DNA from 3 places in the Bacillus sp. TCT6 genome. Region 3 is predicted to be linked to each of the others. Evidence: riboswitches for the same ligand, from Rfam matches in the RefSeq annotation. Region 3 holds a riboswitch; each other region holds the start of a gene.
What was found. A riboswitch is a leader RNA that binds a small molecule or an ion and turns the genes downstream of it on or off. The one in region 3 is predicted to bind S-adenosylmethionine.

Region 1: it holds a riboswitch for S-adenosylmethionine, as region 3 does, so the genes downstream of both, AC0ONG_RS20000 (bifunctional homocysteine S-methyltransferase/methylenetetrahydrofolate reductase) here and AC0ONG_RS14430 (M20 family metallopeptidase) in region 3, are expected to answer to the same signal.
Region 2: it holds a riboswitch for S-adenosylmethionine, as region 3 does, so the genes downstream of both, AC0ONG_RS29705 (MetQ/NlpA family ABC transporter substrate-binding protein) here and AC0ONG_RS14430 (M20 family metallopeptidase) in region 3, are expected to answer to the same signal.

What each region holds. Positions count from the first base shown of each region.
Region 1 is NZ_JBVYHX010000001.1:3,920,366-3,923,649, forward strand. It holds gene AC0ONG_RS20000 (bifunctional homocysteine S-methyltransferase/methylenetetrahydrofolate reductase) at 1-1,374, opposite strand, end outside; SAM riboswitch class I at 1,445-1,554, opposite strand; SAM riboswitch class I at 1,758-1,868, shown strand; gene metI (cystathionine gamma-synthase/O-acetylhomoserine thiolyase) at 1,963-3,075, shown strand; gene metC (cystathionine beta-lyase) at 3,072-3,284, shown strand, end outside.
Region 2 is NZ_JBVYHX010000004.1:15,537-18,820, forward strand. It holds gene AC0ONG_RS29700 (methionine ABC transporter ATP-binding protein) at 1-398, opposite strand, end outside; gene AC0ONG_RS29705 (MetQ/NlpA family ABC transporter substrate-binding protein) at 411-1,223, opposite strand; SAM riboswitch class I at 1,309-1,423, opposite strand; gene AC0ONG_RS29710 (NAD(P)-dependent alcohol dehydrogenase) at 1,503-2,411, opposite strand; gene AC0ONG_RS29715 (DUF6612 family protein) at 2,568-3,284, shown strand, end outside.
Region 3 is NZ_JBVYHX010000001.1:2,824,495-2,827,778, reverse strand. It holds gene AC0ONG_RS14435 (AAA domain-containing protein) at 1-1,403, shown strand, start outside; SAM riboswitch class I at 1,479-1,580, shown strand; gene AC0ONG_RS14430 (M20 family metallopeptidase) at 1,669-2,874, shown strand; gene AC0ONG_RS14425 (MDR family MFS transporter) at 3,226-3,284, shown strand, end outside.

The DNA of each region.
Region 1 (3,284 bases), 1.1 Mb from region 3:
TGTCGCCGGTCCAATTGATTTCCCTAAAATTGAACGTCCATCGTTCATTTCTTTAATCATTTTAATGAGCTCAATAGAGGATAAATCATATACAGAAGTTGCACCGGGAAAATCACCAACGCGCGCTGGATCACCAGTTAAAGCTAACACTTCTTCCATCCCTAACGCCGATAAACCTAACAAATGAGATTGTAGTCCAATGACGTTATGATCTCTACACGTTAAATGTGTCAATACTGGGATATCATGCTTGGTTAATAACGCACCCATTGCCATATTCGAGATGCGAGGCGATGCTAATGAATTATCTGCTAGAGTAATAGCATCTGCTCCCGCTCTTTTTAACGCTCTTGCTCCTTCAAAAAAACGCTGTGTATCTAACGTTTTCGGTGGATCTAATTCCACTACAACTGTCGTTTGTTTTTTCGCTTTCTCTGCTAGAGTGACGTGAGCCTTCGAACGTTTCTCATGCGTATGAACGACTTTCGGCCTTTGAATCGTGTCTTTTTCTATTACAGGGGTAATATTCGCAACAGCGCGCTTCATACTTTGAATATGTTCTGGAGTCGTACCACAACAACCACCCAATAATCGAATACCTTGCTCAATAAATCTCGGTGTCATCGCTTCAAAATAAGCTGGGCTTCCCTCATATACATAACGTCCCTCCACATAATTCGGGAGACCTGCATTTGGGTATGCTGATAAATAGCCATTTTGCGGAATCGATATCATTTTGAAAGCTTCCGTCATATGAAGCGGCCCTAGTTGACAATTCAATCCAACAACATTTGCACCGCAATCTATAAGTTGCTTTAATATTTCATTGACATCATTTCCATTTTGAGTCGTACCTGCTTCATGTAACGCTAATTGAGCAACAATTGGAATATTCGTTTGCTTACGCAATACTTTAACGGCATGAAGTAATTCAAATTCATCGTAAAAAGTTTCTAATAGTAATCCATCAACCTGCTCTTCTAGTAAAGCCCCTGCCTGTTCAAGTAGCATAAACTCCCTTTCCATATCAGTCGTTGTAACGGCTCCGATGTGTTTCATACCACCAATTGTTCCTAAAATTGCATTTCTGTCTGTAACAGATGCTTTCGCCAGTTTTACTGCCGCTCTATTAATTTCTGTAACTTGATTTTCTAAACCATACATACGTAATTTCGTCTCATTTGCCCCATACGTATTCGTTTGAATTACATCTGCTCCAGCAGCTACATATTGTTTATGAATCGATATAATTAAGTCTGGATCAGATACATTCAATTCTTCAAAGCTACTTTGCAAACCATGTGAATGCAATAACGTCCCAACCGCACCATCACCTATTACAATTCCTTTTGATAATAAATCTAGTAATTTCACGAATCTCCCTCATTTCTATCAATATAAAAACCCCCTCTTCACTTTGAAGAGGGGGACATAATCGTTCCTCCTCTTATTATGCAAAACATTCGTTTTGCAGGTATTAGCACCGTTTCAAACATTTCGTTTGAAGGTTGCCGGGTTTCACAGGGCCTTTCCCTCCACCGCTCTCAATAAGAGTTGTCTTTATTATTTTATTTATGTAGCTAAAAGGAAATGCGTTCCCCTTTTAACAATGTTTGTTAATTTTTTAATAAATTTAGCATGCACAAAAGTAAAAGTCAATGATACTTGCGGAAAAATAAAAATTATTTAAAATAAACTTGCAATTCAATTATCTTTTGTTGTAAAGTTAAAAACATAATAAAAATTTCATACGAACATTCTTATCTAGAGAGGTAGAGGGACTGGCCCTATGACGCCTCAGCAACCATTAACAGTTTGTTAATAAGGTGCTAATTCCAGCAAATTGTGAAAGATTTGACAGATGAGAAGAAGACTCTATTCAAACCGAAAGCCTTCTTCTTAGAAGGCTTTTTTTATTTTATATTCACTTAATGTTTCAATTTAAAAAGGAGGAATTTTCACATGTCAACAATCGAAACAAAACTAGCACAAATCGGAAATCGCAGTGAAACTACAACAGGAACGGTTAATCCACCGGTTTATTTCTCAACCGCTTATCGTCACGAAGGAATTGGTAAATCTACTGGCTTTGACTATTCACGAACTGGCAATCCAACTCGCGGTCTTTTAGAACAGGCAATCGCAGACTTAGAATATGGCGAACAAGGTTATGCCTGTAGTTCAGGGATGGCGGCTGTTCTCCTCGTCCTTTCTCTATTCCGCTCTGGAGACGAACTTATTGTATCTGAAGATTTATACGGAGGAACGTATCGATTATTTTCTGAGCACGAAAAAAAGTGGAATGTTCGATGTAGATACGTAAATACACAATCTATTAAACAAATTGAGCAAGCTATCACAACTGAAACGAAGGCTATTTTCATAGAAACTCCAACTAATCCATTAATGCAAGTTACTGATATTGCTGCTGTCGCAACTGTAGCGAAAAGGCACGGACTACTTCTTATTGTAGACAACACATTCTACACACCTTATATACAGCAACCATTAACAGAGGGTGCTGACATTGTACTCCATAGCGCAACGAAATATTTAGGGGGACATAACGATGTACTAAGCGGACTTGTCGTTGCAAAAGGAATGGAACTTTGCGAGGAAATCGCTCATTATCATAATGCATCAGGCGCGGTTTTAAGCCCATTTGACTCATGGTTATTAATTCGCGGTATGAAAACGTTAGCGCTTCGCATGAGACAACATGAAGAAAATGCGAAAGCAGTTGTTGCATATTTAAATGATGAAAACGGGGTGACAGATGTATTTTATCCAGGAAGAGGCGGCATGATTTCATTCCGCCTTAAAGATGAAGCTTGGATTAATCCATTCTTACAATCTTTATCCTTAATTACATTTGCAGAAAGTCTTGGTGGTGTAGAAAGTTTAATGACTTATCCAGCAACGCAAACACATGCTGATATTCCTGAAGATATTAGAACAGCAAACGGTGTATGCAATCGTCTTCTTCGATTCTCCGTTGGCATTGAAAATAGTAACGATTTAATTCAAGACTTAAAGCAAGCCATTAAACTCGTAAAAGAAGGTGTAAAAATATGAGCTATTCTATAGATACACTCTTACTACACAACCAATATAAACATGACTCACAAACGGGCGCTGTGAACGTTCCCATTTATAACACATCAACTTTTCACCAGTTTGATGTAGATACGTTCGGAAAATATGACTATAGCAGGTCAGGAAATCCAACTCGTGAAGCTCTTGAAGATATCATTGCTTTATTAGAAGGTGGAACAAAGGGATTC
Region 2 (3,284 bases), on a different contig from region 3:
CGGTTAAAAAGATCCACGATGCGTAAATATTTTTCTACTCTTTTTTCAATTTCCGCTTTTGGAATGCCAGCAAGCCGTAACGGTAATGCAATATTTTCATAGACGGTAACAGTTTTAAGTAAATTGAATCCTTGAAAGATCATTCCGATTTTTTGTCTCGCTTTTGCTAGTTCTTTTGTTGATAATGTTGTTAGGTCTTGTTCGTTTACAATGATATTTCCTGTCGTTGGTTTTTCTAATAGATTTACACATCGAATCAATGTGCTTTTACCAGCGCCACTATACCCAATGATTCCAAATACATCGCCTTTTTCTACTTTAAGGGAAGTAGACTTAAGAGCCTCAACATTCCCTTTTTTTGTTGTAAATACTTTGGATATGTTTTTTAATTCAATCATTATCGTCAGCTCCTACCAAGATGGTAAAACTGAACCATCAAATTTTTTCTCGATAAACTCTTTTACTTCTTTAGATTGATAAGCTTTCTTTAATTTGTTTACAACGGCATCATCTTTATTTTCAGTACGAACAACGACCCAGTTCACATATGGTGAATCTTTTCCTTCGCGGAAAATAGAATCTTTCGCTGGACTTAATTTTGCACCTAATGCAAAGTTTGTATTAATTGCAGCTGCTTTCACTTCACTTAGTTGCGTTGGTAATTGAGAAGCTTCTAATTCAACAATCTTTAAATTTTTCGGGTTTTCAATTACATCTTTCGCAGTCGCTTTTTCTGTAGCCTTCGGATCAACTTTTAAAACCCCTGCTTTTTCAAATAATTTTAAAGCTCGCAGTTCATTCGTTGGGTCATTTGGTACAGCAATTGCATCGCCCTCTTTTAAGTCTTTTACATCTTTTATGTTTTTAGAATATATGCCCATAGGGAATGTTACTGTTGAAAATACTTCAGCTAATTTCATATTGCGTTCAGCTTTAAATACATCTAAATACGATTTTGTTTGGTAGCTATTTACATCAAGGCTTTTTTCATCTAAAGATACGTTCGGCGCTACATAATCATTAAATACTTTTATATCAATTTCGAGACCATCTTTTGCTGCAACTTCTTTTACCTTTTCAAAAATTTGTTCATGTGGTCCACCTGTTACACCGACAGTAATCTTTTTCTCGTCTAATGCTTTTACCTCTTTATCTGAACTCACGCTACAGGCGCCTAATAATAATACTGCTCCGCTTACAATGCTTAATAATACCTTTTTCATCTATAAATCCCCCTTCATATACGTTCCAAAATAAAAAGCACCTCCCAAAAATAAGAGAGGTGCCGAATAGACGAAATAGATTCCTCTCTTATCGTCCAAAACGAAAACTCGTTTTGCAGGAATTAGCACCTTAGCTTATATGTTATAAGCTCGGTTGCCGGGCATCATCGGGCCAGTCCCTCCGCCACTCTTGATAAGAGTATGTGTATGTAGTTTTGAATATGGTACTAATAGTAAATCGTACAAAAAGAATTGTCAATGATATTTTCAGAATATATTTTATTTTAAGGTAATCGAAACATTTCCTTTCTTATGGCCCATTTCTACATACGTATGGGCTTCTACAACTTCTTCTAATCGGTAAGTTCTATCAATAACAGGTTTTAGCTTTTCTGTTTCAGCTAGTTGTTTTAGTAGGTTCATATCTTCTTTACTGACCTTTGCCATCATTCCATTCACAGATACATATTTTCCATTAGGCATTAATGCATCTGTACAAAGAGACTTTTTATATTTTCCAACTGCATCAAATATAATATCGTAGTGCTCGCCCTGCTTAGTAAAATCTTCTTTCATATAATCAATTACGTTGTCTGCCCCTAAGGCTGTAACTAAATCGAAATTCGAACTACTACAAATAGCTGTGACAGTCGCCCCGAAGTATTTAGCAAGTTGTACGGCAGCTGTCCCTACTGAACCAGAGGCGCCGTATATAAGTACTCGTTGCCCTTTTTTTATCTGTCCTTTTCTAAGGAAGTGCAATGCTGAAGTTCCGCCAAAAGGAATAACGGCAGCTTCTTCATATGTCACATTGGTAGGTTTTAATGCTATTAATCCACTTTCATGCACGCATGTGTATTCGGCATAACCACCAAGGTTTAGTTCTGTTAATGCAAAAACTGGATCTCCTTTTTTAAATTGTGTTACATCTGTTCCAATGTCTTCGATTTCACCGGATAACTCTACGCCAAGTATAGGTTTCCTCGGTTTTCTGAAACCTAATATGATCCGCATAGGAATCCAAAATAAGAGGGGGCTATTAAAGCCACGTATTCTACAATCTCCAGTCGATACACTTGTTGCGTGAATTTTAACTAATACTTCATTTTTTTTAGGTTTAGGCTTTTCTACATTTTGAATCTGGAGAACATTAGGTGGTCCATACTTTGTGCAAATAATTGCTTTCATAATGACCTCCTGAAATGAGTTGTTATTATTTACATCATATTTAAACTTTTTCTCAAACATGTTACTATATAGGAAAAAAATTAAAGAAGAATATTACGAATTATATAGATTTCATAGGAAAAGAGATGATATTATTTTTGGGAAGGAGGGGACGTTATGAAAAAACTTATTTTAATTTCAAGTTTAGTACTTGCAGTTGGTCTAGGAGTAGGGTGTAGTAATGAGGAAACAAAAAAGACTGATGAACCGAAAAAAGAAGCTGTGCAGAAAGAAAAGGAATTAACAGCGAAGGATGTTTTCAATAAAGCGAATGAAGCTTTTAAAAACGAAGAAAATGTAACGATGACATATGATGTGGGAATAAAGGCTGAAGGAACAGAGATGAATGTAATGAAGGCTAAAATGCAACTAGAGCCGAAGAAAAAAAACTCTCGTTCTGAAATGAATGTTTCTGGTACAGAGGTTATTGTTTATGATGTGGGTGGAAAAATTGCTGGTCAGGTGAAAAATCCTAATTCGGGTGAAGTTATGTCTGTACCAGAGGAACAATTAAATGCTAACGGAATGAATGCGACTCAAGGAATGGTAGATAATTTAGAGATTCCATCGGAAATTTTAAATAAAGTGAAGATGGAGAAAAGTGGAGATAATTATAAGCTGAAGTTTGCATTAAAAGGGAAAGAGACAGAGAGTATGCTAGCTAGTATGGATGAAAAGCAGAAACAAATGCTACAAGGCCAAAATGCAAAGATAGAAGAAATAGATGGGGAATATATTATTACAAAAGATTTTAAATATGAATCAGCAAAGATAGATATGGTTATGAGTAGCAATGGTGAAGATAAAGCGCACATTATTACGGATGCAAAGTTT
Region 3 (3,284 bases):
AAAGTGATCTTCGAAAGCAAAAAGCGAAAATTAAAGAAGTAGAAAAAGAATATATTGAAAATGCGAAAGTAATTGGTGCAACTCTATCAAAATGTGCAATTGATGCGCTAATTTATGAGCGTACATTTGATTTAGTTGTTGTAGATGAAGTGAGTATGGCGTTCGTTCCGCAAATCGCATTAGCTGCTTCACTTGGAAAACGTATCGTTGTTTGTGGCGACTTTTTACAATTACCTCCAATTGCGATGGCGAACCATGAACTTGTTCGCAAATGGCTTGGGGAAGATATGTTTTACCATGCTGGGATTGTTGAGTCTGTTAATAAATCAGAAGCACATCCGAACCTATTTATGTTGCAGGAACAAAGACGTATGCATGCGAATATATCGAAGTTTACGAATTCGTTTATTTATAAAAATAGAGTATACGATCATCCTTCTGTTTCAGAGCGTAAAGAACTTGCGCAATTGCAGCCGTTCGCAAATGAAGCGAGTGTTTTATTTGATACGAGCCAAATGGGAGCTTTTTCGTTAAAAGATGCGGCTTCTGGTTCACGTTTTAACATTATGTCTGGTTTAGTAGCGATGCAAATGATGTTAATCGGATTGTTAGACGGTGTTCAGTCGATTGGTGTTGTGACACCTTACAGGGCGCAGTCACGCTTTTTATCAACGTGTATTAGAGAAATGTTGCAGAGAACGAAATATCAAAACATACCAGTTTTAGCGGCGACAGTTCATAAGTTCCAAGGTTCTGAAAGAGATATGATGATCTTTGATACGGTTGACAGTTATCCGCAAGAACGACCTGGCGTATTATTCTTTGATCACAAAAACCATCGCCTCGTCAATGTAGCAGTGACAAGAGCGAGAGGGAAGTTCATTCAATTATCAGATTGCCATTATATGCGTAAAAACCTTTCGAGAAAACAAGCGTTATCACAATTAACAGCTCATATAGAACGTCATGGAGATGTGTATGATCGCACGACATCAAGACAATTGTGGGAACGGAAAATTTCGAAACGTTTACGCTGGTTTATGGAAATGAATCTTGAAGAGCCGAAAGGGTTATTAAAAGATATTTTAGCCGCAAAACGAAAAATTATTATTTCACTTCCAATTACAAAACAAGTGGATAAGCGAGTATGGCAAGCGTTAATGCGTACAAATGCACAGATAACAGTTTATAGTGATGGACCAGTTCCACTGAAAAATGTAAAGTTACAAAGACAAAATAAAGCATTCCCGTTTATCGTAATTGATGATGAAATCTTCTGGGCAGGCGCACCGCTTACATCTCAAATGATGTTTGAAGGTAGTACAGAATTTCCGTACGTATGTGCCAGACTGCAAGCGCCAGAAACAATTGGTGTATTAAAAGGATTTTTAGATATTCGGTAAATTCGGATAGGAATTCCTTGACTTTTATTTGGAATGAACTTAGAATGAATGTAATTTAATATAATTTTATGAAAATTCTTATCACGAGAGGTGGAGGGACTGGCCCTATGATACCTCGGCAGCGGATTCGTTATGAATACTGTGCCAATTCCAGCAAGGTAACTTGAAAGATAAGAAAGAAGCTCATTTTGATTGTATATACAGAAGCCTCTTTCTATCTTTTAGAAAGAGGCTTTTTTACGTGAAAATAAAAGGAGGAAGAACAATGGGAGCGACAGGAGTAACGTCACAAAGAAAAACAATTGAAGAGAGTATCGAAAGAAATAAGGAAAAGTACATAGAAACAAGTCATGATATTCATGCGAATCCGGAGATTGGAAACCAAGAGTTTTACGCATCCAGAACGTTAAGCTTATTACTAGGTAGTGCAGGATTTCAGCTGCAACACAATATAGCTGGACATGAAACAGGTTTTATCGCGCGAAAAAGTTCAGGAAAACAAGGACCAGTCATTGCATTTTTAGCGGAGTATGACGCTTTACCAGGACTAGGTCATGCGTGTGGTCACAATTTAATTGGCACAATTAGCGTTGCAGCAGCAATCGCATTATCAGAAACGCTTGAAGAAATTGGCGGGGAAGTTGTCGTGTTTGGTACACCAGCAGAAGAAGGCGGGCCAAATGGTAGCGCGAAATCAAGTTATGTAAAGGCAGGTTTATTTAAAGACATTGATGCGGCGCTTATGATTCATCCGAGCGCAAAGACAGCGACAACGAGTCCTTCATTAGCAGTCGATCCACTTGATTTTCATTTTTACGGAAAAACAGCTCACGCTGCAGCCTCACCAGAAGAAGGGATTAATGCATTAGATGCGGTTATTCAGCTTTATAACAGTATTAACGCACTTCGCCAACAACTTCCGTCAGACGTGAAAATTCATGGCGTTATTACAGAAGGCGGAAAAGCACCTAACATTATTCCTGACTACGCCGCGGCAAGGTTCTTCATCCGCGCAGCAACGCGAAAAAGATGTGCAGAAGTAACAGAAAAAGTAAGAAACATTGCTGAGGGAGCAGCGTTAGCAACAGGTGCAAAAGTAAAAATTCATCAATTCCAAAATGAAATCGATGAATTACTCGTAACAAAAACATATAACGATATCGTAGCGGAAGAATTAGAACTATTAGGTGAAGAGGTAAATCGTAAAGAAAGAGTAGGGATCGGTTCAACCGACGCAGGAAACGTAAGTCAAGTCGTACCGACAATTCATCCGTACATTAAAATCGGACCAGATGACTTAATTGCACATACGAATGAATTTAGAGAAGCAGCACGTTCAGAACTTGGAGATAAAGCATTAATTACATCGGCAAAAGCATTAGCAAATACGGCGTATCGATTAATTACGGAAGAAGGGTTGTTAGAGAAGGTGAAGGAGGAGTTTAGAGAGGCACAGAGGAATCAGGGGTAAGGCACTTTTTCGAATATAAATCTAATTCATATGCAGAAATAATAGAAAAGAACATTGAAAAAAATCAATGTTCTTTTCTATTTATGAATCATTTGTTTCTTCATTAATTTTGAGGATGAATTTCTTTAGTGATATCTTGGATCTAGTCTAGTCTAGTTTAATAGTAACGGTGATCTGTGAGTTCGAATTGCATTAAAGGATAATAACTAGAGAATGTGTTGTAATTAAAATTTATATTTCTATATTAATTTGTAAAATAAATTCACTTTATGTTATTATATTTCCCTTGGACTGACAGTTTATAAAATGTATAGTGAATATTTGAAAAGTTAAAATAGGAGATGTATTACGTTGAAATGGTTATCTTGGGACAGAAATTTAAAAACTAGATTGATTGGCGAAACTATGTT